DNA from 4 places in the Streptomyces sp. NPDC004111 genome. Region 3 is predicted to be linked to each of the others. Evidence: riboswitches for the same ligand, from Rfam matches in the RefSeq annotation. Region 3 holds a riboswitch; each other region holds the start of a gene.
What was found. Region 3 has a riboswitch for thiamine pyrophosphate ahead of thiM (hydroxyethylthiazole kinase). Riboswitches for the same ligand answer to the same signal wherever they lie in the genome.
Positions count from the first base shown of each region.

Region 1 (7,625 bases), on a different contig from region 3:
CGCCCACCGGCCGCGCGGGACCACGGTTTCGTTGAGCGCCGCGGCCACGCCCGCGTGCGCGCGGGTGAGCGAGGCGACGACGGTGTCGAGGGTCGTGCCCGCGGCCAGTTCCCGCCGCTCGCCGTTCACGGACACGGCCAGGGCTGTCGTAGGGCTCATGCGGGCTGCTCCTCGGGTACGGGCGAAGGCGACGGGGCCGGGGCGAACCGGCGGGGGGTGAACGGGCGTACCGCGTCGGGCAGTTCGCCCGAGGTCAGCACGTCCGCCATGGCGTCCCCGGTGACCGGCGTCAGCAGCACCCCGTTGCGGTAGTGCCCGGTGGCCAGCAGCAGACCGGGCAGGGCGGTCGGGCCGAGCAGCGGGGCGTTGTCGGGGGAGCCGGGGCGCAGTCCGGCCAGGGTCTCGGTGAGCGGGAGCTCGGTGATGCCGGGGACCAGCTCGTGCGCGTCGCGCAGCAGCTCGTACACGCCGCCCGCGGTGACGGTGGTGTCCCAGCCGAGTTCCTCGGTGGTGGCGCCGACGACCAGTTCGCCGTTCTCGCGCGGCACCAGGTAGACGTGGCTGCCGCGGACCACGGCCCGTACCGTCCGGCTGAGGAACGGCGCGTACGCGGGCGGCACGGTCAGCCGCAGCACCTGGCCCTTGACCGGGCGCACCGGCGGCAGCGCCTCGGCGGGCACCCCGGCGAGCCGCCCGCTGAGGCTCCCGGCGGCCAGTACCACCTGGTCGGCGACGATCTCGGTGCCGTCGGCCAGGACCGCGCCCGTGGCCCGCTCCCGGGCGACGGACAGCCGCTCGGCCGCCAGCCGGTACAGGGCGACCCCGGCGCGTTCGCAGGCCGTCACGAGGGCGTCGGCCAGCCGCCGCGGGTCGATCTGGTGGTCGCCGTCCACCCGCAGCCCGCCGCGCACCCCGGGGGCGAGCATCGGCTCCAGGCGGCGGCACTCGCGCCCGCTCAGCCACTCCGACTCCAGCCCGCACCGCCGTTGCAGCGCGTGCAGTTCGCGCAGGTGGGACCGGTCGTCCGCGTCCAGGGCGACGGCCAGCGTGCCGCAGGTGCGGTAGCCGGTGTCCCGGCCGCTCGCCTCCTCCAGTTCGGCGACGAAGGCCGGATAGCGGCGCGCGGAGGCGAGGTTGAGGCCGAGCAGGGTCTGCTCGCCGTAGTGGAGTTCGGTGACGGCGGCGAGCATTCCGGCCGCCACCCGGGCGGCCCCGCCGCCCGGTTCGGGGTCGGCGAGCGCGGTGCGCAGCCCGCGCTGTGCGGCCCGCCAGGCGGTGACCAGGCCGATGATGCCGCCGCCGACGACCAGGACGTCGTACGGCTGCCTTCCGACAGAGGTGTGCATGGGCGTCCAGCCCCTCCCTTCGCCGGCATGACCCGGATCAGGTTCGTACGGTCGGAGGCGGTGGCAGCCTCCCTCTCAGCCCGGTCCGCCGGGCTCCCGTGAGTGCGGTCTTCTGTTCTGCCGGGGCTACCGCGAAGGGTCCCCCGGGGGTGGTTTACGGTGGCCAGCCTAATCCTTGGCTTCAACAAGCTGTAAGGGAGCGTCCCCCGTGCCCCGTTCGCTCGACGGTCTCCTCCTCGCCCCGGTCGCCGACCAGGCCCCCGGGCAGGTCGGCACCCGTACCCGGTTCACGTACCACGAGCGGGACGGCCTGATCTGGGCCGACTACGCGGGCGGCGACGTCGTGCGGGGACATCTGGTGGGCACGCGCGCGGGGGACCGCCTGGACTTCCGGTACGTACAGCTGAAGACGGACGGCACCACCTCGTCCGGCCACTGCCTTTCCACGGTCGTACTCACGGCCGACGGCAGAGTTCGGCTGGAGGAGAGCTGGGCATGGGAGTCACAGGAGGGCAGTGGGACGAGCACGGTCGAGGAACTCCTGGTCGGGGACGCCCCGGCCGGAGGGGACCCGGCCGGGGGCCCACTGTCCTGACGGAGCGTCAGATAACTAAGGTGGTCGGGTGAGCGAGCAGAAGCGAATCGTCGTCGTCGGCGCGGGCATGGCCGGGGTGCAGACCGCGGTGGCCCTGCGCGAGCAGGGTTTCGACGGAGCCCTCGTGCTGATCGGCGCCGAACGGCACCGGCCCTACGACCGGCCGCCGCTGTCCAAGGCCGTCCTGCTCGGCAAGGCCGACGGCTCGGCCTTCGAGGTCGACTTCGAGGCGCTCGGCGTCGAACTGCGGCTGGGCTGCGAGGTGACCGGCGTGCGCCCGGCGGACCACGAGATCGACACCCTCACCGGCCCCCTCGCGTACGACAGCCTGGTCCTGGCCACCGGCGCCGACCCCATCACCCTGCCGGGCACCGTCGGCGTCCCCGGCGTGCACCTGCTGCGCACCCTGGACGACGCCCAGCGGCTGCGGCCGGTGCTGGACGCGCAGAGCGACGTGGTGGTGGTCGGCGCGGGCTGGATCGGCGCCGAGTTCACCACGGCCGCCCGCGAGGCCGGCTGCCGGGTGACCGTCGTGGAGGCCGCCGACCGGCCGCTCGCCGGGACCATGCCCGCCCGGATCGCCGCCCCGATGGCCGACTGGTACGCCGAGGGCGGGGCCGAGCTGCGCACCCACGCCCGGGTGGCCGCGGTGGAGGACGGCGCCGTGCTGCTCGCCGACGGCAGCCGCCTGCCGGCCGCCGCCGTCGTCGTCGGCATCGGGGCGAGACCCGCCACCGCCTGGCTGGAGGGCTCCGGCGTCGAACTGGGCCCGGACGGCTCCGTCACCGCCGACGCGCACCTGCGCACGAGCGCCCCCGACGTGTACGCGGTCGGCGACTGCGCCTCCTTCCCCTCCCGCCGCTACGGCAGGCGCCTGCTCGTCCACCACTGGGACAACGCCCTCCAGGGGCCCCGCACGGTCGCCGCGAACATCCTCGGCGCAGCCCCCCTGGCCTACGACCCGGTGCCCTACTTCTGGTCCGAGCAGTTCGGCCGCTTCGTGCAGTACGCGGGCCACCACGCGGACGCCGACGACATGGTGTGGCGCGGCGACCCCGCCAGCCCCTCCTGGTCGGTGTGCTGGCTGCGCGAGGGGGCGCTGGTGGCGCTGCTCGCGGTGGGCCGCCCGCGCGACCTCGCACAGGGGCGCAAGCTGATCGAGGCGGGCGCCGCCCTCGACCCGGCGCTGGCCGCCGACCCCTCCGTACCGCTGAAATCGGCCGTCAGGAAGGCGTAGGCGCGGTGGCGGGAAACTGCCGGAACGGACCATTTCGGGCAGACCCGGTTACCGGCTGTCAGTCCTGGATGGCACGCTTGTCCTGTGACCGAGATTGACGCAAAGATCGATGCCCTCGTCCCCGCCTGGCTCCACCTCCCCGACATCGCGGAGATGCTCGACGTGGAGGTGACGAAGGTGCGCCAGCTGGTGAAGGAAGGACAGCTCATCGCCGTCCGGCGCGGAGAGAACCGCGCGCTCCAGGTGCCCGCCGCCTTCATCGACGGCACCAAGATCGTCAAGGGTCTGCCCGGCCTGCTGACGGTCCTGAAGGACGACGGCTTCTCCGACACGGAGATGCTGGAGTGGCTCTTCACCGCCGACCCGACCCTGCCCGGCACCCCCGCGCAGGCCCTGAGCGAGAATCGCGGCACGGAGGTGAAGCGCCGCGCCCAGGCGCTCGCCCTCTGACGCGACCGCACCGCGCCACGGCGGAGCGGCGCACCACGACACCGCTCCGCAGTACGGCGGGGCACGGACCCGGGCCGCCCCGGGCCCGTGCCCCCGCCGCTCACGACGTACGGGGAACACCCGTGCACACACCACGGGGGGACACCGCACCATGCCCACGCCTCGCGAGCAGCTCGCCGACGCCCGGCTCTACCTCTGCACGGACGCCCGCAAGGAGCAGGGGGACCTGCCCGCCTTCCTGGACGCCGTGCTCTCCTCCGGCGTCGACGTCGTCCAGCTCCGTGACAAGGGCATGGAGGCGGGCGAGGAGCTGGAGCACCTCGCGGTGTTCGCCGACGCCTGCCGCCGGCACGGCAAGCTGCTCGCCGTCAACGACCGCGCCGACGTGGCCCACGCCATCGGCAGCGACGTCCTCCACCTCGGCCAGGGCGACCTGCCGGTGCCCGCCGCCCGCGCCATCCTCGGGGCCACCCCCGACCACGTCCTGATCGGCCGCTCCACGCACGCCGAGTCCGAGGTGGACGCCGCCGTCGCCGAGGAGGGCGTCGACTACTTCTGCACCGGACCCTGCTGGCCCACCCCCACCAAGCCCGGCCGGTACGCCCCGGGCCTGGACCTCGTGCGCTACGCCGCCTCCCTCGACCAGCCCCGCCCCTGGTTCGCCATCGGCGGCATCGACGCGGGCAACCTCGACGAGGTGCTCGCGGCGGGCGCGCGCCGGATCGTGGTGGTCAGGGCCCTCACCGAGGCCGCCGACCCGGCCGCGGCCGCGGCCGAACTCGCCCGGCGGATCAGGTCGTAACCCGCCCGGCGGATCAGGGCCACCGTCGACAACCAGCCGCACGTGGCTGAATAACTGTCCGAAGGGTGGACAAGAACCCGGCATAACGGACCTTTGTCGGCCACTTGGTTGGGGGTCCGCCGTGCCGCTGGCTAACCTCTCCGCATGGCCCTTGGCACAGCTTCCACCAGATCAGACCGCGCCCTTACGGTGCGTGAGCTGCTGGAGACCGGAAAGACGTCGATTTCCTTCGAATTCTCGGCCCGCAGGACCGAGAAGGGTGAGCAGAACCTCTGGAACGCCCTGCGCCGGGTCGAGGCGGTGGCCCCCAGTTTCGTCTCCGTGACCTACGGAGCGGGCGGCTCCACCCGCGAGGGAACCGTCAAGGCCACCCAGAAGATCGCCTCCGACTCCACTCTCACGCCGGTCGCGCACCTCACCGCCGTCGACCACTCGGTGGCCGAGCTGCGCAACATGGTCGGGCAGTACGCGGACGCCGGGATCAGGAACATCCTCGCGGTGCGCGGCGACCCGCCCGGCGACCCGATGGGCGAGTGGGTCCGGCACCCCGAAGGGGTGACGTACGCCGCCGAACTCGTCGAACTCATCAAGGAGTCCGGCGACTTCTGCGTCGGCGTCGCCGCATTCCCCGAGATGCACCCGCGCTCGGAGAACTGGGAGTCCGACATCCGCCACTTCGTGGACAAGTGCCGGGCCGGTGCCGATTACGCCATCACCCAGATGTTCTTCGAGCCGGAGAGCTATCTGCGGATGCGCGACCGCGTCCAGGCGGCCGGCTGCGAGACGCCCATCATCCCCGAGGTGATGCCCGTCACGCTGGTCAAACAGCTCGACCGGCTGCCGCAGCTCAGCAACGCGCATTTCCCGGACGCCGTGAAAGAACGGATCCTCGCGGTCAAGGACGATCCGGCCGCTGTACGCTCCATTGGCATCGAGTTCGCCACCGAGTTCTGCGCGACGCTGCTTGCCGAAGGTGTACCGGGAATGCACTTCATCACGCTGAACAACTCGACGGCGACGCTCGAAATCCACGAGAATCTCGGACTGCACGAGCAGGCGTCATCTCCGGCGCAGGCGTAGCAGTCATCACAGCTGTACTCGCGCCGTCGTGTTCCAGCAGGGGAACAGCGGCCGCAGGAGAGGGGCGTACATGGGCTGGACGGTCCTCTACATCGCATTCGGCGTGGTCGCGCTGTGGCTGCTCGGCGAAGTGCTGTTGCAGTACAAGGCGCGGCTGCGCTGGCGGGTGCTCGCCTTCGCGGGCTTCGCCGTCGTCGTGATCGGGGTGCTGCTGCCGTCCGTCCTGGTCATCGGGGCGGGCGCGGTCGCCTTCGCGGTCGGCCAGACGTACGTCACGCTGTCCTTCCGCCGCGGCTTCTCCACGGGCTGGGCGATCGGCGGCAACCCGGGCGCCAGCAAGCGCCGCAAGGGCCGCGGCGAGGCCGCCGAGCAGCAGCCGACGCTCCAGGTCTCCGACCTGGAGTACGGCGCGCAGAGCGAGCCGGCCGGTACCGGGTTCGACGGGACGCACGGCTTCGACACGACCGGACAGGGCCAGCCGCCGGCCTACGCGCCGCAGCAGCAACTGCCGGACGAATCGGGCCAGTACGGCGGCTACGACACCGCGGCGTCCTACGCCCCGGCGCAGTCCGCCGACCACCAGGCACAGGGATACGACGACTTCGCCACCGGCACCTTCCCCGGCTACGGGCCGGGCGGCGGCCAGGGCCAGGACACCGGGTCCTACAGCACGTACGACACCGGGCAGCAGAGCTACGCGGCGTACTCCGACCCGTACATCGGCACCCAGGCGTACGGCGGGGGAGGCGAGTACGACTCGTACGGCGGGCAGCAGCAGATGTACCCGGGCCCGTACGCGGAGAACTACCCGGGCGAGACGCCGCCCGGCGGGGTGTGGGTCCCGCACCAGCGCGACGGCGAACAGCCGCTCGCCCCGGAACCCCCCCAACAACCCGCCGCCCACCCCCACCCCACCTACGACCCCAACACCCAATACCGCTACTGACCCACCCCGGCCCGAGCCCCCTTGGGCGGCGGAGCCGCATGTTTTCCCACCCCGCCCCCGCCCCCGGGGGCGGCGGGGCCGCCCCCGGGGGCGGAACGGGCGGGCAAGGGGGCGGCCCCCGGCGGAGCCGCACACCGGGCCCCGCCCGGCCCCGCCCCCCCGCCGCACACCCTCACCGCCGCGACGCCCCCCCGCACCACCCCTCACCACCGCCCCGCCGCCCGCCCAAGGGCCCCTCACTGCGACCCCCGAAACCCCTCCCCCTCCACGATCAACCCCGCCACCAGCGCCCCCGACATCCCCGCGTGGGCCGCCCCGCCCCCCGGATGCGCCCACCCGCCGGCCACGTACAGCCCGTCCAGCGGCGTCGTGTTGCCCGGGGCGAGGAACCGTCCCTCCCGCCCGGCCAGCGCCGGCGCCGGCACCGCGCCCCCGGCCGCACCGGTCACCTCCGCCGTGTCGGCCGGCGTCCGCACCTCCCGCCACCGGATCCGCTCGCCGAGCCCCGGCACCGCGCGCCCCGCCGCGGCCACCATCCGGTCCGCCCACGCCTCCGCGAGCCCCGGCGCCGCCCAGTCGTACTCCCTGCCGGCCACCGGTGCGGCCGCGGTGAGCACCACCGCCTCGTGACCGTCGTCCGGCCGCAGCGCCGGGTCGTCGGGGCGGTCGACCCACACGGTCGGCGCGAGCCCCTCACCGGAGGACCCGGGCGGCGGGCCGGACCGGCCGAAGACCTCCTGGAGTTCGCCCTCGCGACGCGCCGAGTGCACCACGCTGCGGTGCACGGCCCCGGCCTCCCGCGCCCCGTCGAGCGCCAGGAACACCCGCACCCGGCCCGCCACCACCGGCGCGGGGCCGCCAACGGCCCCACGCGCCGGCTCCTGCCCCGGCCCGGCCCGCCCGCCGAGCAGCGCGGAAAGCCGCTCCGGTGGCACGGCGGCCACCACCGAGTCCGCCTCGGTGACCGTCCCGTCGGCCAGCTCCACACCCGCCGCCCGGCCGTCCTTCTCCACGACCGACACCGCCTCGGCGCCGAACACGAACTCCACCCGCCGCGCCAGGCACCGCTCGTACAGCGCACGGGCCAGCTCCCGGGTGCCCCCGGCCACGTACCAGCTGCCGAAGGTCTGCTCCAGGTAGGGCAGCACGGCGGCCGATGCGGGGGCGTC
Region 1 covers NZ_JBIAMU010000012.1:104,942-112,566, forward strand. Annotated here, with positions in the region: gene thiS (sulfur carrier protein ThiS) at 1-159, opposite strand, end outside; gene thiO (glycine oxidase ThiO) at 156-1,346, opposite strand; TPP riboswitch at 1,344-1,456, opposite strand; gene ACFYVL_RS23555 (hypothetical protein) at 1,555-1,941, shown strand; gene ACFYVL_RS23560 (NAD(P)/FAD-dependent oxidoreductase) at 2,009-3,178, shown strand; gene ACFYVL_RS23565 (Rv2175c family DNA-binding protein) at 3,263-3,628, shown strand; gene thiE (thiamine phosphate synthase) at 3,780-4,430, shown strand; gene metF (methylenetetrahydrofolate reductase [NAD(P)H]) at 4,575-5,510, shown strand; gene ACFYVL_RS23580 (hypothetical protein) at 5,581-6,456, shown strand; gene ACFYVL_RS23585 (phytoene desaturase family protein) at 6,693-7,625, opposite strand, start outside.
Region 1: it holds a riboswitch for thiamine pyrophosphate, as region 3 does, so the genes downstream of both, thiO (glycine oxidase ThiO) here and thiM (hydroxyethylthiazole kinase) in region 3, are expected to answer to the same signal.

Region 2 (7,625 bases), on a different contig from region 3:
TGGTCTTTTGGTCGCGAGCTGCTGGTCGACGGGATCAACGAGCCCTGCGGCGAGGGCGATGTGCACATCGCGCCGACCGACCCGGACGAACTCGCCGACGTCCACATCCGGCTCCAGGTGGGCGGCGACCGGGCCCTGTTCAGGGCGAGCGCGGCGCCGCTGGTGGCCTTCCTCGACCGCACGGACAAGCTCGTGCCGCTCGGCCAGGAGCACACGCAGAGTGACTATGCCGGGTGCCTGGAGGACGAACTGGGCCGGATTCTCGCCGAGGAGAACGCGGGTTGAAGCACCGCCCCGAGTAGGGCGGTTCGGCGAGGTTTACCAGCGGAACCGACGACGGAACCGACGGCAGGAACCCCCACAGGAACGCCGACGGAGACGACAACAGAGACGCCGACCGAGACGACGACAGGAACGGCAACAGGAACGGCAACAGAGGCGGCGGCCGGGAGAATCCGGCCGCCGCCTCAGGTCTTTCGGCGGCGCCCCCGCCCGGTCCGTACCGGCGGCGCGACGACGGACGAGCCGGAACCGGAAGCGCCCGCCCCGACCGCCCTGGCCCCCGCCGCTCCCGTACCGCCGGATCCGCCGCCCGAGCGGTCCGCCGAGACGACCAGGGCGGCGAGCGCCGTCGTCACCGGCACGGACGCGACCAGACCGATCGAGCCGACGAGGGTACGGACGATCTCCTCCGCGACCAGCTCGCTGTTGGCGACCGTACCCACGCTGCTCTGGGCGATGGAGAACAGCAGCAGCAGCGGAAGCGCGGCGCCCGCATAGGCCAGGACCAGGGTGTTCACCACGGAGGCGATGTGGTCGCGGCCGATCCGGATGCCGGCCCGGTAGAGGGCGCGCGGGCCCATCCTCGGGTCGGCCTGGTGGAGTTCCCATACCGCCGAGGTCTGCGTGACGGTCACGTCGTCGAGGACGCCGAGCGAGCCGATGATGACGCCCGCGAGAAGCAGCCCGCTCATGTCGATCGACGGGTAGAGGCTGTGGATCAGGCCCGTGTTGTCGTCGATGTTGCCCGACAGGAACGCCCAGCCGATGAAGAGCGAGCCGAGCAGTCCGATCAGCAGCAGCGAGACGAGCGTGCCGACGACCGCCACGGAGGTGCGCGCGTTGAGCCCGTGGCAGGCGTAGAGCGCGATCAGCATGATGGCGCTGGCCCCGACTACGGCCACGACCAGCGGATTCGACCCCTGGAGGATGGCGGGCAGGATGAACAGGGTCAGCACCGCGAACGACGCGACCAGCGCGATCAGCGCCATCACCCCCTTCATCCGGCCGACGAGCACCACGGCCACCGCGAAGATGCCGGCGAGCAGGGCGAGCGGGAGCTTCCGGGTCACGTCCGTGACGGAGTACTGGAGCTCGCGGGGCGCGTCGGGGGCGTACGCGACGACCACCCCCTGACCCTCCTTCAACTGCCGTGTCGCACCTGGCTGGACGATCTCGGTGAAGGTGCGGCCCTTGTTCGCCCCGGTGACGACCTCGACGGACGCCTTCTTGCAGGTGCCCCCGGGTGCCTTCGCCGCGGGGTCGCCGTCCGGCCGGGAGGCCGCCGGGGGCTGCTGGGCGACGTTGGCCTCCTTGCAGTCGATCTCGTCGACCTGGACGACCCGGCCCTGCTCGGTCTGCCGGTCGAAGCCCACGCCGGTGCGTTCGTGCGCGGGCGCACCCCCCGGCCACAGCACGGCGAGACCGACAACGACGGCCGTGGCGAAAGGAATCAGCACCGCGGCGATCACCTTGCGCAGGTGCTTGGAGACGGGCGCCACAGGGCCGTGGGCATGGCTGTGCCCGTGGCTGTGACCGTGCCCGTGGCCCTGCGGAGGAGCAGGCGGGGGCGGCGGGCCCGGCGTCGTCGGCGGAGGCGTCGGCTGTGGGGGTGGCTGTGATGGGGTCACCGCCCGATCATCGCAAGAACGGCAGGGGCCCTCTGTTCAGCGCGGCCGGGGTGGCGCTAGCGTGAGGGCGAACCTTTGTACACGCGGGAGCTCGGAGCACCGGGCTGAGAGGGCGCTGACCTCCGTACACATGCGTACGGACACGGCTGCGTCGACCGCCGAACCTGTTACCGGGTAATGCCGGCGTAGGGAGTAGGTCTCATGACCACCATGGATGCACGCACGCCTGCCTCCGACCAGGACGGGCGCAAGCCCGGCTGGCACAAGGGATACGTCGAGGGCTCGCGCCCCGACCTCCGGGTGCCGGTCCGTCAGGTGCACCTGACCAACGGGAAGGACGTGACGCTGTACGACACGTCCGGCCCGTACACCGACCCGTCGATCGAGACTGACGTACGGCGCGGCCTCGCCCCGCTGCGGGAGAACTGGATCGTCGGCCGCGGCGACACCGAGGAGTACGCGGGCCGTCCGGTGCGCCCCGAGGACGACGGCATCAAGCACACGTCCCCGCGCGGGGGCCTGCGGAACCTGGACGCGGTCTTCCCCGGCCGCCCGCGCCAGCCCCGCCGGGGCCGCGACGGGCAGGCCGTCACGCAGCTCGCGTACGCACGGCGCGGGGAGATCACGCCGGAGATGGAGTACGTGGCGATCCGGGAGAACGTTTCCCCCGAGGTCGTACGGGAGGAGATCGCGGCGGGTCGCGCGGTACTGCCCGCGAACGTGAACCACCCGGAGATCGAGCCGATGATCATCGGCAAGCGGTTCCTGGTGAAGGTCAACGCCAACATCGGGAACTCCGCGGTCACTTCCTCCATCGAGGAGGAGGTGGACAAGATGACCTGGGCCACCCAGTGGGGCGCCGACACGGTCATGGACCTCTCCACCGGCCGCAATATCCACACCACCCGCGAGTGGATCCTGCGCAACGCCCCGGTCCCGATCGGCACCGTCCCGCTGTACCAGGCGCTGGAGAAGGTCGACGGCCGTGCCGAGGACCTGACCTGGGAGATCTACAAGGACACCGTCATCGAGCAGGCCGAGCAGGGCGTGGACTACATGACCGTCCACGCGGGCGTGCGCCTCGCGTACGTACCGCTGACCGCGCGCCGCAAGACCGGCATCGTCTCGCGCGGCGGGTCGATCATGGCGGCCTGGTGCCTGGCGCACCACAAGGAGTCGTTCCTGTACGAGAACTTCGAGGAGCTCTGCGAGATCCTCGCCGCGTACGACGTGACGTACTCCCTCGGCGACGGTCTGCGGCCCGGGTCGATCGCGGACGCCAACGACGAGGCGCAGTTCGCGGAGTTGAGGACGCTCGGGGAACTCAACACGATCGCCAAGCGTTGGAACGTACAGACCATGATCGAGGGCCCGGGACACGTCCCGATGCACAAGATCAAGGAGAACATCGACCTCCAGCAGGAGATCTGCGAGGAGGCGCCGTTCTACACGCTCGGCCCGCTGACGACCGATGTGGCGCCCGCCTACGACCACATCACCTCCGGCATCGGCGCCGCGATGATCGCCTGGTGGGGCACCGCGATGCTCTGCTACGTGACGCCCAAGGAGCACCTGGGGCTGCCCAACCGGGACGACGTGAAGACCGGCGTGATCACCTACAAGATCGCCGCGCACGCGGCGGACCTCGCCAAGGGGCACCCGGGGGCCCAGGAGTGGGACGACGCGCTGAGCGACGCCCGCTTCGAGTTCCGGTGGGAGGACCAGTTCAACCTGGCCCTCGACCCGGACACGGCACGGGAGTTCCACGACGAGACGCTGCCCGCCGAGCCGGCGAAGACCGCGCACTTCTGCTCGATGTGCGGTCCGAAGTTCTGCTCGATGAAGATCTCGCAGGACATCCGGCGGGAGCACGGCGGGACGCCCGAGGAGATCGAGGCGGGCATGGCGGAGAAGTCCAAGGAGTTCGCCGCGGCGGGCAACCGGGTCTATCTGCCGATCGCGGACTAGCACTCCGGGCACCCGGGGACGCGCCTCGGTCCTCGGGCCTCATCCGGACGGTCCCTGACCCGGACGGTCCCTGACCCGGACCGTCCCTGATCCGGACCGTCCCTGATCCGGGTCCGGTCCCAGCGGACTTGGCGGTTCCGGACCATTCGCCGGGGGTTACTCCGGCTTGTGGTCCGGGCCGCCGTAGTCGGGGCTGGAGAAGTCCGGGCTGGAGAAGCTGGGGCGGGTCCTGTGGCCGTTGTGGTTGCTGTTCTCGCCGGGGCTGCTGAAGTCCGGGCGGGAGTAGCCGAGGCCGGGGATGCGCCCGGTCTGCTGGGGCGGGTTCGCGGCCGGCTCGGTGGGCCGGGTGAGCGCGTCGCGCAGGAAGGGGACGATGCCCCGCTCCAGCAGGGCGTGCTTCCAGGCTTCCCTGGCGCGGTCGATCTCCTCGGTGCCGTCGTCGTGCCTGCCGACCGGGACCGCGCTCGACCCGTTGCGCAGGGCGGTGAAGAGCAGGCCTATCGCCGCGCCGAGCAGGCCCGCCGCCGTCAGCGCGCCGAACACCCAGCCGGCGGTCAGCAGTGCCTCGGCCGCCGCCGGCTCGGGCTTGATCATTCTCAGCAGATAGCCGATGAGCAGCAGGACCACCGCGGCTATCCCGGCCAGTACGGGAGTCAGTACGGCGACGACGGCGACCGCGCCCGCCCCTGTCGCCTCCGCGTTCTCCCCCATGCCCGGCGGGAGCAGGGCGCTCGCCAGGGTGGGGGCGCGCAGTTCGCCGCGCACCTTGACGTAGTGGTCGTACTCGGCCGAGGCGTGGCCGGCGATTATCTCGCGTGCGTTGAGCGCCGCGGTGCGCAACTGCTCACTGTTCAGCCGTTGTTCCAGCGCGGCGAGATCCGGGCGTTCGTGCGCGGTGCGCAGTGCCTCGTCGAGGGTCCGCTCGAACTCAGGGCGGTCCTCGGCCAGCAGGTGCGGAGCGCTGTTCATGTGCATCCCCCGATGCTCCGTAGGGCCGGGTTGCCCGCTTCGGTGGGGCAGTTGGGCGGAAACGGAGGAGAGCCTGCTACGGATAACCCGATGGTAGAGCGCCTACGGCACGGGGTGACAGGGGGTTTCCGGAAATTGGTCCGGCGCTGGGAGCTTGTTCGTAGGATGTACGTCTTCCCTCGTCACGCTCAGTCATTCAGGGGGAGCTGGACGACCAGCAGCTTTCCGGCCATGGTCACTCCGCCGTCCATCGCGATCGCGAGCCCGTCGGCGTAGACGTGCGGACCCTCGACGACCGGCCCCGAGCTGCCCTCTCCGTCCCCCGCGTCCTCGCCGCCGACCTCGCCGAGGAGGTACGGAATCGGGCTGTGACCGTGGACGATGCGCTCGCCGCCATATGCGTCGAGCAGATCCCGGACGGCATTGGCACCGCCTTCGTCACGGAAAGCGAAACGCTTGGTGAATTTGCGGAAAAGGTCCCAGCACTCGTCGGCGTCGTTGCGCGTGAGGATGGCGTGGACCGTGTCGTTCACGTCCTCGATGGAGCTTCCGTAGTCGAGGTAGGCGGTGGTGTCCGAGTGGGTCAGGAGGTGCCCGTCCTCCAGGACCACCGCGTCCAGCCGTGCCATCCACTGAAGGTGCACGTCCTGGAGGCGCTCCATGTCGTGCTTCTGGCCGCCGTTGAGCAGCCAGGCCGCCTGGAAGGTGGCGGTGCCGGCGCCCGAGTTGACGGGGGTGTCGCCGAACCGGCGGGCGCCGAGCAGCAGCAGCTCGTGGTTGCCCATGAGCGCCTTGCAGTAGCCGCCGGCCGCGGCGGCCTCCGCGGAGAGCCGCATCACGAGGTCGATGACGCCGATGCCGTCGGGGCCGCGGTCGGTGAAGTCGCCGAGGAACCAGAGCCGGGCGTTGCCCGCGGCCCAGTGGCCCTCGTCGTCGATGAGGCCCTGCTCGTGCAGCGCGTCGAGCAGCTCCACCAGGTAGCCGTGCACGTCGCCGACGACGAACAGCGGGCCCAGACCCTCGCCCTCCTGCGCGGGCGGGAACTCGGGCTGCGGGATGCGCAGGGTGTCACCGGGGCCCGCGCGGTCCTCGCGGCTGATCACCGGGAGGTCCCGCTGGGTGGGCGTGTAGCCCTCGGGCTCCTCGTCGAGGCCCGGCTCCACCGGCTCCGGCCCGTCCTCGGCGCCGTACGCCCGCTCGGGCGCACGCACCGGCTCGTGCTCGGGTACGGGAGTGGGTACGGGCGCGGACCCGGCCGCCCGCCCCTGCTCGGGCACGAGCCCCTGTGCCGGGCCGTGCGCCTGCTGCCGGGCGCGCTCGTCGGCGTACGCCCGCTCGTGCTCGTACGTCTGCTCCTGGTCGTACACCTGCTCCGCGTCGTACGTCGCGACGGGTGCCTGGGCGTAAGGAGGCACCCGGAAGTCCCGCAACGTCGCCGTACGCACTGCGGGTCCCTGACCGGCCCCCTGAGTCATTGACCCCTCCACCACCGTCGCGCCGCCGTACACCTTGGAATCCCACCTGGTCCCGGTGGTCCGCCGTGTCGTGCGCCCATCATAGGAATGCGGCCCGCAGTGTGTGAGGCACCAGGGGTGGTGAATCCGGGTACACCCGCAGTTCACCGGTTGTTTCGTCCGGATTGCGGAGATCGGTACCGGTGCCGATCCGGGGGCGGTCCCCGCCGCCGCCCCCGGATCCCCCCGCGGTCTCCCGAATTCAGTCCCCCGACGGTGAGCGCGGGGCGCTCACCGTGGTGCGCGGCGGGCGTCGCTGGGACGAGGTACGGACGATGAGTTCGGTCGGTATCACCTGCTCGATGGGGCGGCCGGTGTCGAGCCCCTCGATGGCGTCGATGAGGAGCTGCACCACGGCGGTGCCGATCCGGCGGGGCTTCAGCGAGAGCGTGGTGATGGGCGGCTCGGTGGTCGCGTACACCGTCGACTCCGAGCAGCAGACGAGCAGCAGGTCCTCGGGGACCCGCAGTCCGTAGCGCCGGGCGGCGGCCAGCAGATCGGTGCCGTTGGGGTCGAAGAGTCCGTAGACGGCGTCCGGGCGGTCCGGGCGGGCGAGCAGCCGGTCGGCCGCGACGGCGCCCGCGCACGGATCGTGCGCCGGGTAGGACTCGTACACCGGGTCCTGTCCCACGCGCTCGCACCAGCGCAGGTACGCGGTGGTGGAGAGCCGGGTGTAGGTGTCGGTGGTGGTGCCGGTGAGCAGGCCGATGCGGCGGGCCCCGGCGTCGGCGAGGTGGTCGAGGAGTTCGAGTACGGCGGCCTCGTGGTCGTTGTCGACCCAGGCGGTGACCGGGAGCGTGCCTGCCGGGCGGCCGTCGGAGACGACGGGCAGACCCTGCCGCATCAGCTCGGTGACGACCTGGTCCTCGTCGGAGGGGTCGATGACGACGGTCCCGTCGAGTGCCACGTTCTGCCACACGTCGAAGGGGCTGTGCCGGGAGGACGCGGGCAGGATGACCAGCGCGTAGCCGCGCGCGAGCGCGGCCGAGGTCGCGGCTCTGGCCATCTCCGCGAAGTACGCGAATTCGGTGAAGGTGAAAGGTTCGTCCCCGTACGTGGTGACGGTCAGGCCGATGAGGCCCGACTTCCCGGTACGGAGCGTGCGGGCCGCGGCCGACGGGCGGTAGCCCAGCCGGTCGGCGACCTCGCGGACGTGGCGGCGGGTGGCGTCCGGGAGCCGGCCCTTGCCGTTGAGGGCGTCGGAGACAGTCGTGATGGAGACACCGGCCGCGGCGGCAACATCCCGGATGCCCGCACGTCCTGG
Region 2 covers NZ_JBIAMU010000032.1:40,913-48,537, forward strand. Annotated here, with positions in the region: gene ACFYVL_RS41185 (SsgA family sporulation/cell division regulator) at 1-285, shown strand, start outside; gene ACFYVL_RS41190 (YibE/F family protein) at 468-1,910, opposite strand; TPP riboswitch at 1,984-2,119, shown strand; gene thiC (phosphomethylpyrimidine synthase ThiC) at 2,112-3,878, shown strand; gene ACFYVL_RS41200 (hypothetical protein) at 4,035-4,853, opposite strand; gene ACFYVL_RS41205 (metallophosphoesterase) at 5,036-6,337, opposite strand; gene ACFYVL_RS41210 (LacI family DNA-binding transcriptional regulator) at 6,564-7,625, opposite strand, start outside.
Region 2: it holds a riboswitch for thiamine pyrophosphate, as region 3 does, so the genes downstream of both, thiC (phosphomethylpyrimidine synthase ThiC) here and thiM (hydroxyethylthiazole kinase) in region 3, are expected to answer to the same signal.

Region 3 (7,625 bases):
GACTTGCCGCGACGGCCCGCAGCGCCGTCGTCCCGCTGGCCGTGCTGCTCCCGATGGTGCTCGCCGGATCGCAGATCCTGTCCGTCATCGGTGCCACGAAGGAGATGGTGCGGTACTTCCCCGACCGGGCCGGTATGCGGATGCTCACGGTCGGCTCCACCGACGCGCTTTCCGGTTTCGTCGTGCTGCTGCTGTGGACCGTCGCCGCCCTGACGCTCGGCTGGCTGCGCCACCGACGCTGGGACGCATGAGGTGCGGATACGGGTCCGCAGGCGCAAAGGGGCGTGCGGGGAGGGGAGTTGACCGTCTCTGTTGCCAGGGGTTGCTAGGGTTGTCGGCTTCGGCGGGCCGATCAACATGACGCAGCGTGCGGCGTCGAGAGACAGAGGACTGTGGGATGGCCGAGGCGGCGATCCGGGTCCTGATCGCGGATGATCAGGCCCTGCTGCGCGGCAGCTTCCGCGTCCTTGTCGACGCCACCCCCGGCATGCGGACGGTCGGCGAGGCCGGTGACGGCGTCCGCGCGGTCGAACTGGCCCGGGAACTGCGGCCGGACGTCGTCCTGATGGACCTGCGCATGCCCGTCATGGACGGCATCGCGGCCACCCGGGAGATCTGCTCCGACCCCGCCCTCACCGGCGTACGGATACTGGCCCTGACCATGTTCGACATGGACGAGTACGTGTACCCGGCCCTGCGGGCGGGCGCGGGCGGGTTCCTCCTGAAGGACGCCTCGCCCGCCGAACTGGTCGCGGGCATCCGCGTCGTCGCCCTCGGCGAGGGAGTTCTGGCACCGACGGTCACACGGCGCCTGATCGGGAACCTCTCCCGGGACCGGGACACACCCCGGCCGGTCTCCCGCCTCGTCGGACTCACCAGGCGGGAGCACGAGGTCCTCGTACTGATCGCGAACGGTCTCTCGAACGCCGAGATCGCCCGGAGTCTGGTCATCAGCCTGCCCACCGTGAAGACCCATGTGAGCAGCCTGCTGGCCAAGCTGAACGCCCGCGACCGCGCCCAACTGGTGATCATCGCCTACGAGAGCGGGGCGGCCGAGCCAGGTATGCCGGCCTGAGCCTTGCGGAGACCGGCCGCGCCGACCGGTGCACTGTGCCGGACGAGCGCACCACGCCGAACCAGGGCACCGTGCCGGACGGGGCAGGTGCGGTGGTTGGGGCGGGCGGGCTCTCGGGGCGGGTCCTCAGGCGGGCCACGAACCCGGGGCCAGAAACCCGGGGTCAGGAAGCGGAGGCCCGCGTTTCTGTCACCGGCCGGTCCGCGGTTCGGGTGTGGCGGATGCCTGCCTACGCCTGCGGCCCACCGCGAGGGTGGTCACAGCGGCCACCGCGAAGGAGAGCAGCGAGGCGCTCATCCACGGCTGGACCGTGAGGCCCACCGCGTCCTGCGCCCAGGCCCAGAAGTCGGACCAACCGGCGATCTTCGTCGGTGCGATCAGCTGGTACGTCGCGAAGCCGAGCGCCCACGGCAGGAGCATGACCCACCGGGTGGGGGCCTGTTCGGAGACGTCCCAGCTGCGGTGGCCGCCGAGCACGAAGAAGTCCACGACGAGCACCGCGAACATCGGGATGAAGACCGCGCCGATCAGGTAGAGGAAGCTGGCGTAGCTGTCCATGTTCACCAGGAGTGCCAGGCCGGTGGCCAGGGATCCGCTGATCAGGCAGAGGATGCGGCGGTCCGCCCGGGGGAGGAGGTTCTGGGCGGAGACGGCGGTGGAGTAGACGTTGGCGAAGGACTGGTCGACCTCGCGCAGCACCAGGACGCCGAAGCAGATCACACCGACGCTGGTGGCCGTGAAGGGGTCGAAGACCTTGTACGGGTCGGTGCTGTCGAAGGCGATCACGGCGAGGGCGGCCACACCCAGGACCGAGCCCGCGACGCCCGCCAGGGTCTGGCCGACGACCAGGCCGCCGAACGCCTCCTTCTCGCTGCGGGAGTGCCGCGAGTAGTCGGCGACCAGCGGCAGCCAGGAGATCGACACGGCGATCACGCTGTCGGCGGCGAACCAGAAGTCCTTCCAGGAGCCGCCCTCCATCGGGATGCCGCGCCCGGCCAGGTCCCAGCCCAGGTAGAGGATGGCCAGGACGACGGCGACGGTGACGTAGCGGCGGATGATGCGCAGCGCCCCCAGCGGGCGGAGCGTGAGTGCCGTGGTCACCGCGCCCGCGACGAGCACGTACAGCCAGCCGGGGCCCGGGTCGCCGAAGACCTGGCGGGCCAGGATCTTCAACCCGGTGGAGATGACGACCAGTTCGAAGACGGCCCAGCCGACCATCTGCAGCACGTTGAGCACGGTCGGCAGGTACGACGCCTTCGCGCCGAACAGGCCGCGCAGCAGCACCATCGAGGGCGCGCCGGTGCGGGCCCCGGTGACGGCGGCGAGGCCCAGGGCCACGGTGCCGATAAGGGTGCCGACGACGGACGCGGTGACGGCGGCGGCGAACGACAGGGTCGGGCTGCCCGTGCCCAGCGGGTCGAGGACGACCAGCATGCCGCTGAAGCCGAGCAGGCTGACGCCCAGGTTGGCCCAGAACGCGCCCTGGTCCACGCCGGACAGGACCTTGGGCGTGGGCTGGTCGAGGGTGAGCGGGGCCTCGTTCGCCGGGGCAGGCCGCGAGGTGGCGGGTTCGGTACCGGTCGTCACTTCGCGGGCTCCGAGACCGGGGCGGGAGCGGCGTCGAAGGGCCAGGACTCCGTGCGCCAGGCGGCGTCCCAGAACATCCACTCGTAGGTGGACGCGGTGATGTAGGCGGCACGCATCCGCTCGCGGGTGGCCGGGTCGGCCTGGGCGGCGAGACGGTTGACGATCTGCCGGGCGTGCTCGGTGGCGGCCTCGAACTCCTCGTCGGCGTACGTGCCGATCCAGTCGCCGTACGGGTGGGCGGCGAGGTCACCGGCCTGGGCGAGCAGGGTGCGGCCCACCTCGGCGTAGATCCAGAAGCAGGGCAGGACCGCGGCGGCCAGTTCGGCGTAGCCCTGGGTGTGGGCCACGGAGAGCAGGTAGGAGGTGTAGCCGGTGCAGGTGGGCGACGGCGTCCAGGCGTCGACGTCGACGACGTTCGTCTCGTGCAGGGAGCTCTCGACGACGACGGCGTCGTGGGCGGACTTCGCGAAGAACGCGATGTCCTCGGGCCGGTCCGCCTTCGCGGCGGCACTGGCCAGCGCGCGGGCGTAGTCGCGCAGGTAGTGGGCGTCCTGGGCCAGGTAGTAGACGAACTTGTCCCGGTCCAGGGTGCCGTCGCCGAGGCCGGTGACGAACGGCAGCCTGTCGATGGCCGTACGTATGTCGGCCGTGGCGCTCCACAGCTCGTCGCAGAAGGTCGTGGTCATGCGGATCAGCTCCAGTACTGGTGGAAGTGGTGGACGGGGCCGTGACCGTGGCCGACACGCAGGGTGTCGGCCGCGCGCAGGGCCCCGGTCAGGTACTCCTTGGCGGCGCGGACGGCTGTGTGCCAGTCGTCGTGCCGCGGGCGGAGGGCGGCGATCGCGGCGGAGAGTGTGCAGCCGGTGCCATGGGTGTTGCGCGTGGTGACGCGGGGTGCGGACAGTTCGGTGACGCTCGCGCCCGTAGTGCTGTCGACGAGGATGTCGACGGACTCGGCGTCGTGCGTGTGGTGGCCGCCCTTGAGGAGGACGCGGTGGGTCCCGGTCCCGAGCAGCGCGCGGGCCTGCTCGACGGCTTCGGCGCGGTTCCGCGCGGCGGGGACGCCGAGAAGGTCACCGGCCTCGGGCAGGTTGGGGGTGATGAGGTCGGCCAGCGGCAGGAGGCGGTCGCGCAGCACCGTCACCGCATCGGGTTCGAGAAGGCGGTGGCCGCTGGTCGAGACCATGACCGGGTCGAGGACGACGTTCCGGGGGCGGTGCCGCTCCAGGGCGTCCGCGACTGCCGCGGCGATGGCGGCGTTTGCCAGCATGCCGATCTTGACCGCGTCCACGTCGACGTCGGCGAGAAGGGTGTCGAGCTGCTCGGTGACGAACGCCGGAGGGACGGCGTGGATGCCGGTGACGCCCCGGGTGTTCTGTGCGGTCAGGGCCGTCAGGACCGCCGTCCCGTACGCACCGTTGGCGGAGAACGCCTTCAGGTCGGCCTGGATCCCGGCGCCGCCGGAGGGGTCGCTGGCGGCGATGGTGAGGGCGATGGGCGGAGTGGTCACGAGGAGACCTCCTGGCGCAGGGCGTGAACGAGGGAACGGGACGCGGCAGTTGGGTCGGGCCGCCCGCAGACCGCGCTGACGACGGCGATCCCGGACGCACCGCACGCCATGACCGCGGCGGCCTCGGACACGCCGATCCCGCCGATGGCCACGCACGGCAGGGGGCTCTCCCGGACGATCCTCGCCAGGCCGTCCAGCCCGAGCGGGGTGTCCGCGTCGGGTTTGGTGGACTGCGCGAACACCGGGCCGACCCCCAGGTGGTCGACGGCGTCCGGCACGTGCGCCAGGTGCTCGGGGCGGCTGACGGACAGACCGACGTACGCATCGGGACCGAGCAGGCGCCGGGCGAGCACGGGCGAGACGTCCCGCTGCCCGAGGTGGACACCGTCCGCGCCCAGCCAGACCGCCACGTCCAGCCGGTCGTTGACGATCAGCGGGACCCCGGTGCCCGCCAGCTCCGCCTGGATCGCCCGGCCCAGCGAGAAGAGCGATCGGGCGTCCCCGTCCGGATCGCGCAACTGGACGGCCGTGACACCGCCCCGGACGGCGGCTGCCACGGTGGCGGCGACACCACGGTCGCCGCAGAGGCGGGTGTCGGTGACGAGATACAGGGACAGGTCGAGAGCAGGTCGCATGGAAAGGGGTCCTTGAAGGCTTCCCGCGCCGGGCGGGCGGGACGGGGGAGGTGCAGGGCAGAGGAGGGCGCCGGCATGCAGAGGCCCGGGAACCTCCACGGGGGAGGGAGCGGGTACCGGAGCCGAGTGCGGGATCGCCGCGAACGGGGTCCAGGAGCGGGCCTGTCCAGCGGGGACCGGGACGACCACGCGGTACGGAACCCCGCAGTCCGCTGGCTCTCAGCGCAGGTTGACGGCCTCGGCGAGCCGGTCCGGGCCGAGTTCGTACAGCCCGTCGATCAGCGCGACCGCGAACGTGCCCGGTCCCGCCGCGCGGGTCGCCGCGTCCTCGGCGGCCACCGTGAGCAGAGCGGTCGCGGCCGTGGCGGCGAGCAGCGCGTCACCGGTGACGGCGGTGCAGGCGGCCACCAGGGCGCCGAGCGCGCAGCCCGTTCCCGTCACCAGGGACAGCAGGGGGTGCCCGTTGGCCAGACGTACCACGCGCGTACCGTCCGTGAGGACGTCCACCGGACCGCTCACCGCCACCGCGCACCCGTAGCGCCGGGCCAGCCCGGTGGCCGCTTCCAGCGCGGACTCGGGGGTGTCCGTGCTGTCCACGCCGCGCCCGCCCCGGCCGCCGTCCAGCGCCAGGATCTCGGAGGCGTTGCCGCGAACGACCGCCGGGGGCGCGCTCGCCAGCAGTTCGTGCGCGAGTCCGGTACGCCAGGGAAGCGGACCGACGGCCACCGGGTCGAGCACCCACGGCCGCCCGGCCCCGGCCGCTTCCGTGACCGCGACGCGCATGGCGTCCGCCGTCACGGAGGTGACCGTCCCGAGGTTGACCAGGACGCCCCCGGCCACCCGGGCCAGCGCCCCGGCCTCCTCCGCGCTGTGCACCATCGCGGGGGCGGCACCCACCGCGAGCAGCACGTTCGCGGTGAACTGCGAGACCACGACATTGGTCAGGCAGTGCACAAGGGGTGCGGAGGTCCGCAGCGACGCGATCACGTCCGCCACGGCATCGGGGGACACGGCAGCGCCGTGCCGGGCAGGTACGGAGGCAGTACCCATCGTCAACACCCTTCCTACGCCGGCATTACCCGGTCCAGGTTCATGCGGTCGGCGAAAAGGGGAGAAAACAACTCCCGTCCGCCCTCTCAGCCCGGCTGCTCCCGAGCTCCCGCGGTGGTCGACACGCAATGTACCTCCCCCGGGGACGGAAGCCGCCACTCGGGGTGCGGCGGCCCCGGCCCCTCAGACCACGGAGAGCAGGTCCACCACGAAGACGAGCGTGGAATGCGGAGGGATCAGCGGCGTGGGGGACTCCTTGCCGTAGCCGAGGCGCGGCGGAACGACGATCTCGCGCCGCCCGCCGACCCTCATGCCCCGGATCCCCCGGTCCAGGCCCTTGACGGCCCGGCCGCCGCCGACCGCGAACTTGAACGGCTCGTCCCTGTCCCAGGAGGCGTCGAACTCCTTCCCGGACGCGAAGGCGACCCCGACGTAGTGCATCCGCACGACCCGTCCCGGCTTCGCCTCGGGCCCGTCCCCGACGACGAGGTCCCGGACGGTCAGCTCCTGGGGCGCGTCGCCCTCCGCCCGTACGATCTCGGGCTTGGTCGGTTCGGTCATCGCGGCCTCTCGGTCGTCGCAGCCCCGTCGCTCAGCGCCGGAATCCCTCGTACGGAACCCCTCGGAGGGAGTTCCCCGTACGGAATCCCCCGTGCGGAACGGCCGGGCGCATGGTCGCTCCATGCGGTAGCTGCTCACGCTACCGAAACCGCAGGTCAGCAACCGCCGAGTGGTGCCGAACGCCGTCGGCGCGGGGGAGCGGGCCGCGGCCCGGCGAGAGCTTACGGTGGAGGCAGCGTTCACCTGGGAGGGTGATGTGCGCGTCGTGAACATCGAGGAGTGTCGCCCATGCCGCAAGGCGCCGCGTACCACCACGGGAACCTGCGGGCCGCCTGCCTGCGGGCCGCCCGCGAACTGCTGGAGGAGGACGGCAGCGCCGGCCTGTCGCTGCGTGCGGTCGCCCGACGGGCGGGGGTGTCGCCGACGGCCCCGTACCGCCACTACGCGGACCGCGACACGCTCGTCTCCGCGGTGGCGGCCGAGGGGTACCGCGAACTCGCCGAACAGCTTGCCGCGGCACACCCCGCGCCTTCGACACCGGACGACCTCGCGGCGGTAGCCGTCGTCTACGTCCGGTTCGCCCTCGACCACCCGGCGCTGTTCCGGGCGATGTTCGCCGAGCCCTGCGACCCGGCCGGCGAGGAGCGCGTGGCCGCGACGGCCGTCATCGCGGAGTACGTGCGGGGCATCGTCCGCAGCGCCTTCCCCGGCTCGGACGCGAACGCCCTGTCGACCACGGTGTGGGCCCTCGTGCACGGTCTGGCGTTCCTGCACCTGGACGGCAAGCTCGACGCCACGACACCGGAAGCGGTCGCGGAGCAGGTCCGTGCCTCCGTGCACGCGTTGTTCGCCGCGGCGCCGGCGTTGCGGCCCGCGGGCGGGCAGGGCGCGGCGGCTCACCAATGAAACGGGCCGTCCTCCCATACCCCCGTGGTGGGAGGACGGCCCCGTCCTTTTCCGGTGGCCGTCCGGTCGGTACGGCCCATGTGCCGGCCGTCCGGTCAGTACGGCCCTTCCGGTGGCCGTCCGGTCAGTACAGCTTGGCGACGGCCGTGGTGGTGGTCTTCTTGAAGGCGGTCACGGGCGCGTTCGCGAAGTTGCCCATCTGCCCCCACTTCACGACGGTGACGGTCCTGTCGTCCTGTCCGACCGACAGCAGAGCGATGTCGGTGGCACCCCCGGACGTCTCGGTGTGCAGACCGCGGAC
Region 3 covers NZ_JBIAMU010000001.1:398,755-406,379, reverse strand. Annotated here, with positions in the region: gene ACFYVL_RS01800 (ABC transporter permease) at 1-251, shown strand, start outside; gene ACFYVL_RS01795 (response regulator) at 398-1,075, shown strand; gene ACFYVL_RS01790 (purine-cytosine permease family protein) at 1,265-2,662, opposite strand; gene tenA (thiaminase II) at 2,659-3,348, opposite strand; gene thiD (bifunctional hydroxymethylpyrimidine kinase/phosphomethylpyrimidine kinase) at 3,354-4,172, opposite strand; gene thiE (thiamine phosphate synthase) at 4,169-4,807, opposite strand; gene thiM (hydroxyethylthiazole kinase) at 5,027-5,857, opposite strand; TPP riboswitch at 5,851-5,980, opposite strand; gene ACFYVL_RS01765 (FKBP-type peptidyl-prolyl cis-trans isomerase) at 6,041-6,418, opposite strand; gene ACFYVL_RS01760 (TetR/AcrR family transcriptional regulator) at 6,707-7,324, shown strand; gene ACFYVL_RS01755 (hypothetical protein) at 7,449-7,625, opposite strand, start outside.

Region 4 (7,625 bases), on a different contig from region 3:
CGCCGCCTCCCGCAGCCGCCCGTCCACCGCCCGCAGCACCGGCAGCATCGTCCGCACCACGAACGGCACCCCCACCAGCGCCTGCGCCAGCGGTACGAGGATCCAGGAGGTCCGCAGGTCCAGCGGCGGCCGGTCGAGGGTGATCAGGAAGCCGAAGCCGACCGTCACCGCGGACACCCCGAGCGGCAGCATCAGCAGCGCGTCGAAGCCGCGCACCAGCCGTCCTGCCCGCCGGGTCAGCGCGGCGGCGGCGAGCCCGCCCACGACCAGCGCGATCACGGTCGCGACGAGGGCGTACTGGAGGGAGTTCCAGACCGCTTCCAGCGGTGGTACGAGGAAGGTCCCGCCGCCCTCGTCCACCGTCTGGAGCGCCCGGTAGTAGCTCAGCCCGTAGCCGTCGGGGCCGTCCAGCGACCGTTCGACGAGGACGCCGAGCGGCAGCAGGACCAGCACCAGCACCGTCAGCAGCACCCCGCCGAGCAGCGCCCACTGCCCCGGGCCCTTCGGCCGGCGCGAGGTCCGCTCCGGGTCGACCAGCTTCAGCGTGCTCTCCCGGCGCCGCACCGTCCACCCGTGCACGGCGAGCACCGCGCCGACGGCCGCGAACTGCACCAGGGTGAGCACGGCCGCGGTCGGCAGGTCGAGGAGCTGGGCGGTCTGCCGGTAGATCTCCACCTCCAGGGTGGAGTACGCGGGTCCGCCGAGGATCTGCACGACGCCGAAGGAGGTGAAGGTGAAGAGGAACACCATCAGGGCCGCCGCGGCCACGGCGGGCCCCAGCGCGGGCAGGGTGACCCGCCGCCAGGCGGTGAAGCGCCCCGCGCCCAGCACCCGGGCGGCCTCCTCCTGCCGGGGGTCGAGCTGGGACCACAGCCCCCCGACGGTCCGCACCACCACCGCGTAGTTGAAGAAGACGTGGGCGAGCAGGATCGCCCACACGGTGGTGTCCAGCCGGACGCCCCACAGTTCGTCGAGCAGCCCGCCGCGCCCCAGCATCGCGAGGAAGGCGGTGCCCACGACGACCGTGGGCAGCACGAACGGCACGGTCACCACGGCCCGCAGCAGCTGCTTGCCGGGGAAGTCGAGCCGTGCGAAGGCGTACGCGGCGGGCAGGGCGAGCAGCAGTGTCAGCAGGGTCGAGGCGAGCGCCTGCCAGGTGGTGAACCAGAGCACGCCGCGGATGTCCGCGTCGCCGAGCACCTCGGCGATCCGCCCGAACTGCCAGCCGTCGCCGGTCCGCAGGCCGCGCCCGACGATCGCCACGACCGGCCAGGCGAAGAACAGCGCGAAGAACGCGACGGGCACCGCCATCAGGCCGAGCCGCACCGCCGCCCCGCGCCAGGAGCCGGGCCCGGCCCGGTGCCCGGTGGCCCCGGCCGGGCCGTCGGGCGCCGGGCCGCCACCGCCGCCGCTTGCCGGGCTCCCTGGGCCGTCCGCTACTTGTTCACCAGCGAGGACCACGTCTTGACCCACTTCTCGCGGTTCTCGGCGATCTTCTTCGGGTCCACGGTCACCGGCTTGTCGACCTTCGCGCCGAACTTCGCGTACGCCTCGGGCAGCTTGGTGTCCTTGACCGCCGGGTTGACGAACATCTTCAGCGGCATGTCCTGCTGGAACTCGGCCCCGACGAGGAAGTCGAGCAGCGCCTTGCCGCCGGCCTCGTTCTTCGCGCCGCCCAGCAGGCCCGCGAACTCGATCTGGCGGAAGCAGGTGCCGGTCAGCACCCCGGTGGGCGCCTCGGCGGGACGCGGCTGGGCGTAGAGCACCTCGACGGGCGGGCTGGAGGCGTAGGAGACCACCAGCGGCCGGTCCGCCTTGGCCTTCTTTCCGCCGGCGGACCCGGAGAACTCCTCGTTGTAGGCCTGCTCCCAGCCGTCGACGACCTTGACGCCGTTGTCCTTCAGCTTCTGCCAGTACCCCTGCCAGCCGTCGTCGCCGTACTTTCCGGCGGTCGCGAGGAGGAAGCCCAGGCCGGGCGAGGAGGTCGCCGCGTTCTCGGTGACCAGCAGATTCTTGTACGCGGGCTTGGTCAGGTCGTCCAGGCTCTGCGGCGGCGCCAGCTTCTTGTCGGCGAAGTACTTCTTGTCGTAGTTGACGCAGATGTCGCCGGTGTCGACGGGCGTGACCCGGTGTTCGCCCTTGTCCAGCTGGAGGTCGGCCGGGATCCCGGCGAGGCCCTTGGCCTCGTAGGGGGTGAAGAGGCCGTTGTCGAGGGCGCGGGAGAGGAGGGTGTTGTCGACGCCGAAGAAGACGTCGCCGCGCGGCGAGCCCTTGGTGAGGATCTCCTGGTTGAGCGCGGCCCCCGCGTCGCCGCTCTTCAGCACCTTGACGGTGTAGCCGGTCTGCTTGGTGAACTCCTTGAGCACGGAGTCCGAGACGCTGAACGAGTCGTGGCTGACCAGCGTGACGGTCTTCGGCCCGTCCCCGTCGGTCTGCCGGTCACCGGCGGACTTGCCGCCGCAGGCGGCCAGCGCGCTGACGCCGAGCGCGGCGGCGAACGATATCGCCGCGTACCTCTTGATGGTGCTCACTGGTGTTTTCCTCCTGGAAATGACCAGGAAGAGACGCGGCCCCGCCCGCTCGCGGAGAACACCTCCGGAAAACGGGCAGGGCGCAACAGCTTGAGTAACGACCGAACTTCCTACCCAGAATGACCTGGGCAAGGTTCAGAGGGTCTGCAGCAGGACTGCACTCTCAGCGCTGTGGCGCTCCCCTGTCGGAATATGCAAATGTGCGCTCAAGCGTACAACCAGATTCGAACGTGCTACCGCTCGGACGCCGCCAGCTGGCCGCAGGCGCCGTCGATCTCCTGACCGCGGGTGTCGCGCACGGTCACCGGCACCCCATGGGCCGCGATGGCCTCGACGAACGCCTTCTCGTCCTCGGGACGCGAGGCGGTCCACTTGGAGCCGGGCGTCGGGTTCAGCGGGATCAGGTTGACGTGCACCCGCTTGTTCTTCAGCAGCCGGCCGAGCCTGTCACCACGCCAGGCCTGGTCGTTGATGTCCCTGATCAGGGCGTACTCGATGGAGATGCGGCGGCCGGACTTCTCCGCGTACTCCCACGCCGCGTCCAGTACCTCGCGCACCTTCCACCGGGTGTTGACCGGCACCAGGGTGTCGCGCAGCTCGTCGTCCGGCGCGTGCAGCGAGACCGCGAGGCGGCACTTGAAGCCCTCGTCGGCGAACCGCAGCATCGCGGGCACCAGGCCGACGGTCGAGACGGTGATGCCGCGCTGCGACAGGCCGAGCCCGTCCGGCTCCGGGTCGGTCAGCCGGCGGATCGCGCCGACGACGCGCTTGTAGTTGGCCAGCGGCTCGCCCATGCCCATGAAGACGATGTTGGACAGCCGCGCCGGTCCGCCCGGGACCTCGCCGTCGCGCAGCGCGCGCATGCCGTCCACGATCTGGTGCACGATCTCCGCGGTCGACAGGTTCCGGTCGAGCCCGGCCTGTCCGGTCGCGCAGAACGGGCAGTTCATCCCGCACCCGGCCTGCGAGGAGATGCACATGGTCACCCGGTCCGGGTAGCGCATCAGCACCGACTCGACGAGCGTCCCGTCGTGCATCTTCCACAGCGTCTTGCGGGTGGTGTCCTGGTCGGTCGACAGGTGCCGCACGACCGTCATCAGCTCGGGCAGCAGCGCCTCGCGCAGCTTCTCCCGCGAGCCGGCCGGGATGTCGGTCCACTGGGCGGGGTCGTGGGCGTACCGGGCGAAGTAGTGCTGGGAAAGCTGCTTGGCGCGGAACGGCTTCTCACCGATCTCGGCCACGGCCTCCTTGCGCTCGGCGGGCGTGAGGTCGGCGAGGTGCCGCGGCGGCTTCTTGGCTCCGCGGGGCGCGACGAAAGTGAGTTCTCCGGGCTTAGGCATGGTCAAACCAGTGTCTCAGATGTGTGCGGATGGGCCCGGCGGCCACCTGCTCAGGCAAGGTGACCGCCGGGCCTGTCCTGGTGGTCGCCGGCTGTTCGTGGTCGTCACTGGCGGCCCTCAGACGGCCCACAGACGGCCCAGCCCTCGCAGCGTTTGAGGTGGTCAGGGCCCAAAGGGTCAGCCCTGCTCCCTAAGAGTCGCCAGCTCGCGACACGGGCACCCGCGGCCGACTCCCAGGCGATTCCCCGTGGCCGAACGCACAGCGACCAGTCCGGTGTCAGAGCCACCTGGCAGGATCGACCATCCGGAGTCGCATGGAGCGCAGGGGGAAACTCGGTGGGGAAGCAATTGCGTGTCGGTGAGGTCCTGCGATCTGCTCGCAAGAGGGATCACGAGCCAGCCTTCATCGACGGCTACCCGAACATCCACCACGTCACTGCCTCGCAGATTCTCCCGCGGGTGCAGTTGAGCAAGGGCATCAACCCGACGGCCAAGATCAAGGCAACAGACGGGCACCGGCGTCCAGCAATCCTGATCCGATCCAGCCCCTGGAAGGCCGGCACGTCCGAGACGCCCTGGCATGACGTGTTCGATCTAGACAACGGTCGTGTGCGCTACTACGGCGATCACAGGGCTGACCACAATGTTCCGGTGGGAACCACGGACGGCAACGCCGTTCTTCTCTCGACAGCACTGCACCACCTGGGGACGACACCAGACGAGCGTGCCCTGGCTGAACCGCTACTGCTCTTCGCTTCGGTTACTCGCAACAAGACCCCGAAGGGGTACGTCCAGTTCTGCGGTTTGGCGGTCATCGAGACTGTTGAAGAGATTGATCAGGAGTCGAACGGCCACCCCTTCCGGAACTACCGCTACGACCTGGCCGTCCTGGACCTGAAGGATCAGAACGGCGGAGTGGACTGGTCGTGGGTCGAGGCGCGAGGGAACAAGAATCTCTCGACCGCGGGAACGCTGGAGCACGCACCACGGTCATGGCGCCAATGGGTGGAGCACGGCCCTGCCGTCCTTCCCGAGGTACGGCACCGATCTACCCAGCCCGAGGAGAACAGGGGCACCGACCCGAACGGCGCTGTCGACGGCTCTGAGCCTCCTGGCCTGTTCCCGGTGCCCCGTCCCCCCGAAACGTCGGCCTCGGGTGGTCGGAAGGGCACTGCACCTTTGGAGGAACTGACTGCAAGCGCGCTCATGCGCAGCCTGACTGACCTGCGGGTGCACCAGACAAGGGGGCGGCGGAGCCGACACAAGCCGTTGTCGCTTCTGTGGAGTATCTCCAGGGTTGCCACAGGGAAGCCCCGGCTTGCTCCCTGGAAAGAGTTCCGCGACGAGGTAGGCGGTCTCATGGCGGAGTTCGGGCACCCCGACTCGTCCGTGTCACCCGAATACCCGTTCTGGCACCTGCACACGAGCGGAGTGTGGGAAGTTCGCGGCATCTCGGCTGATCAAGCAGCCAAAACTCAAGCCGCGACTTTCGATCGACTGGCCCCAGAAGCCGGCATGACCGAACAGGCCGCACAACTGCTGGGCGACCCCCTCGTACGGTCGCAGGCGGTGGCCGTCCTGCGAGAGACCCACCTCGCCGATATCGATCAGCACGTGCTGATGGAACGTCTTGGGCTGGCCGGCTACGAGAGCGCGAGCGGCATCGGCGCGCCGGACGGCGTTGTAGATCAGGACGAGGACACCCGCCCTGCTGAGCGGCGCGACTACACCGGATCGCGCGTCACCCGCGACAGCCGGCTGGTCCGAACGGTCAAGAGTCTGCACGCCGATCGGTGTCAGGTCTGCGGTCTGCAATTGGCGACGCGGTTCGGCACCCACAGCCAAGGCGCCCACATCCGGGGGCTCGGCCGCCCGCACAACGGCCCCGATGAGCTGCCGAACCTGCTGGTCCTTTGTCCGAACCATCACGTCCAGTTCGACTCACTGGCGATCTACGTCGACACCAACGGCATCGTTCGCCAGACCGGAGACGACAGCACTATCGGTGAGCTCCGCCGGCATCCCGCCCACCACATCAGCGAAAACCACCTCCGCTACCACCGCGCGCTGTGTGGAAGAGATACGGCCGGGTTGGAACCTCAAGACGTAGTCACCCGAGCATGAGGACCCATCACCTTGGCACGACGAGTGTCTTGGATCGCACGCACTACTGCTGAACCTTCGAGATCCGCAGCGTCACCCCTCGTTTAGAACAGAGAAGACTGTCCTACCTGCGCAGGAGTGAAATTTGCGAGAACCGCTTGAGACGCCTAGCCCGCAGTCGGGCCGAAAGTCAGCTCAGCAGACAGACCCTGGGACGCTTGGCATCGAGCTCGGAGCACACTGCAGCCATCCCAAGTGTCGGAGGCGAGTCCGCGCGGAACTGATGACCCACTCTAACCTTCTCAGCTGATGTCACGACAGCACCGCTGATCAGCGAGCTAGGGGCCGTTGCCAGTCGCTCACGGTCGTTGTGGGCCGCTCTTTTACGGCCCACGGACAGCTCAGGTTTGGCGCTTCCCTCGCTGGCCAACGCTGCTGGACACATAGCGGTGTGGGACATGGCGCGTTCATCTCGCTTACCCTCCCCTGGCTCCCAATCTCGCGCTTAAGGGCGCGCTAACCGGGGGCTCAGACAACCCGGTCTCCGGCGGTGCTTCGTGCCTCGCGGCTTGCTTCTTCGCATCCGCGCGCGTTCGCCAGAGTCCGCCTCGTGTTGTGTCGTGTGACTCCCCGGGGAGCCGCGCGTACCGCCCACTGCCCCGGCTCAGGGCCGCTCTGGACCTGAGGAGATCCGACACGTCGCAGGGGTGCATCAATCGATATCGCACCCAGAGAACACCCGGAGGATGCATGGCGCTGGCCCGCTACGCTGGTACGCACCACCTCAGAATGGAGAGTGCGCCGCGGATGGGACCGAAGACGACCAGGGTTTACAACACACTTCGCGAACGACTCGAATCCGGCGAATACGCTGCTGGATCGAAGTTTCCGTCCGAACGCACGCTGGTCGACGAACTGGACATTGGCCGCACTGCGCTGCGGCAAGTCCTTGCTCGTCTTGTTAGCGAAGGCGCTTTGGAAGTGCACGGACGTAGCGCGTACCGGGTCCCGGGTGGTGTAACTGTTCCGGTGCCCGGAGTGTTGCAACCGTGGCGAATCCATGGTGAGCGCGACCTCTACGACAACCCGTGGGTGAAGCTCCAACTGTGGGACGTAGAGCCGCCGGGGGTAGAGCGGTTCGAACATCACGTTGTCAAGCTTCAGCATGTCGCCATTACTGCTGTGCTCGATGACGAGGACCGCGTCTTGATGATGTGGCGGTATCGATTCGTCCCGCAGCGTTTTGGGTGGGAGTTGCCCGGTGGCATCGTCGACGACGGAGAGGAGCCGGCGGAAACGGCGCTCCGGGAAGTTGTCGAGGAGACGGGCTGGCGCCCGAAGAACATCGAGCATGTCGTGACCTACCAGCCCATGGTTGGCATGGTGGACTCGCCTCACGAGATCTTCACTGCGCATGGCGCTGAGAAGGTGGGTGAGCCTACCGACGTGGAAGAGGCGGGCCACATCGCTTGGGTGCCGCTTGCCGACATCCAAGGTCTGATGGCCCGCGGTGAGCTTCTTGGCTCTGGGACCCTCGTTGCGCTGCTTCACATCCTGGCTACCAGGAACAAGAAGGGGATCACAGCTTCTCGCTGAGGAGATCGACGCGACGGCGTTGCCGCACCGAGCCGGTGCGGCTCGCCAGTAACCG
Region 4 covers NZ_JBIAMU010000007.1:217,766-225,390, reverse strand. Annotated here, with positions in the region: gene ACFYVL_RS16545 (ABC transporter permease) at 1-1,311, opposite strand, end outside; gene ACFYVL_RS16540 (thiamine ABC transporter substrate binding subunit) at 1,437-2,531, opposite strand; TPP riboswitch at 2,621-2,725, opposite strand; gene rlmN (23S rRNA (adenine(2503)-C(2))-methyltransferase RlmN) at 2,765-3,871, opposite strand; gene ACFYVL_RS16530 (HNH endonuclease) at 4,208-5,995, shown strand; gene ACFYVL_RS16525 (NUDIX domain-containing protein) at 6,782-7,570, shown strand; gene ACFYVL_RS16520 (XRE family transcriptional regulator) at 7,554-7,625, opposite strand, start outside.
Region 4: it holds a riboswitch for thiamine pyrophosphate, as region 3 does, so the genes downstream of both, ACFYVL_RS16540 (thiamine ABC transporter substrate binding subunit) here and thiM (hydroxyethylthiazole kinase) in region 3, are expected to answer to the same signal.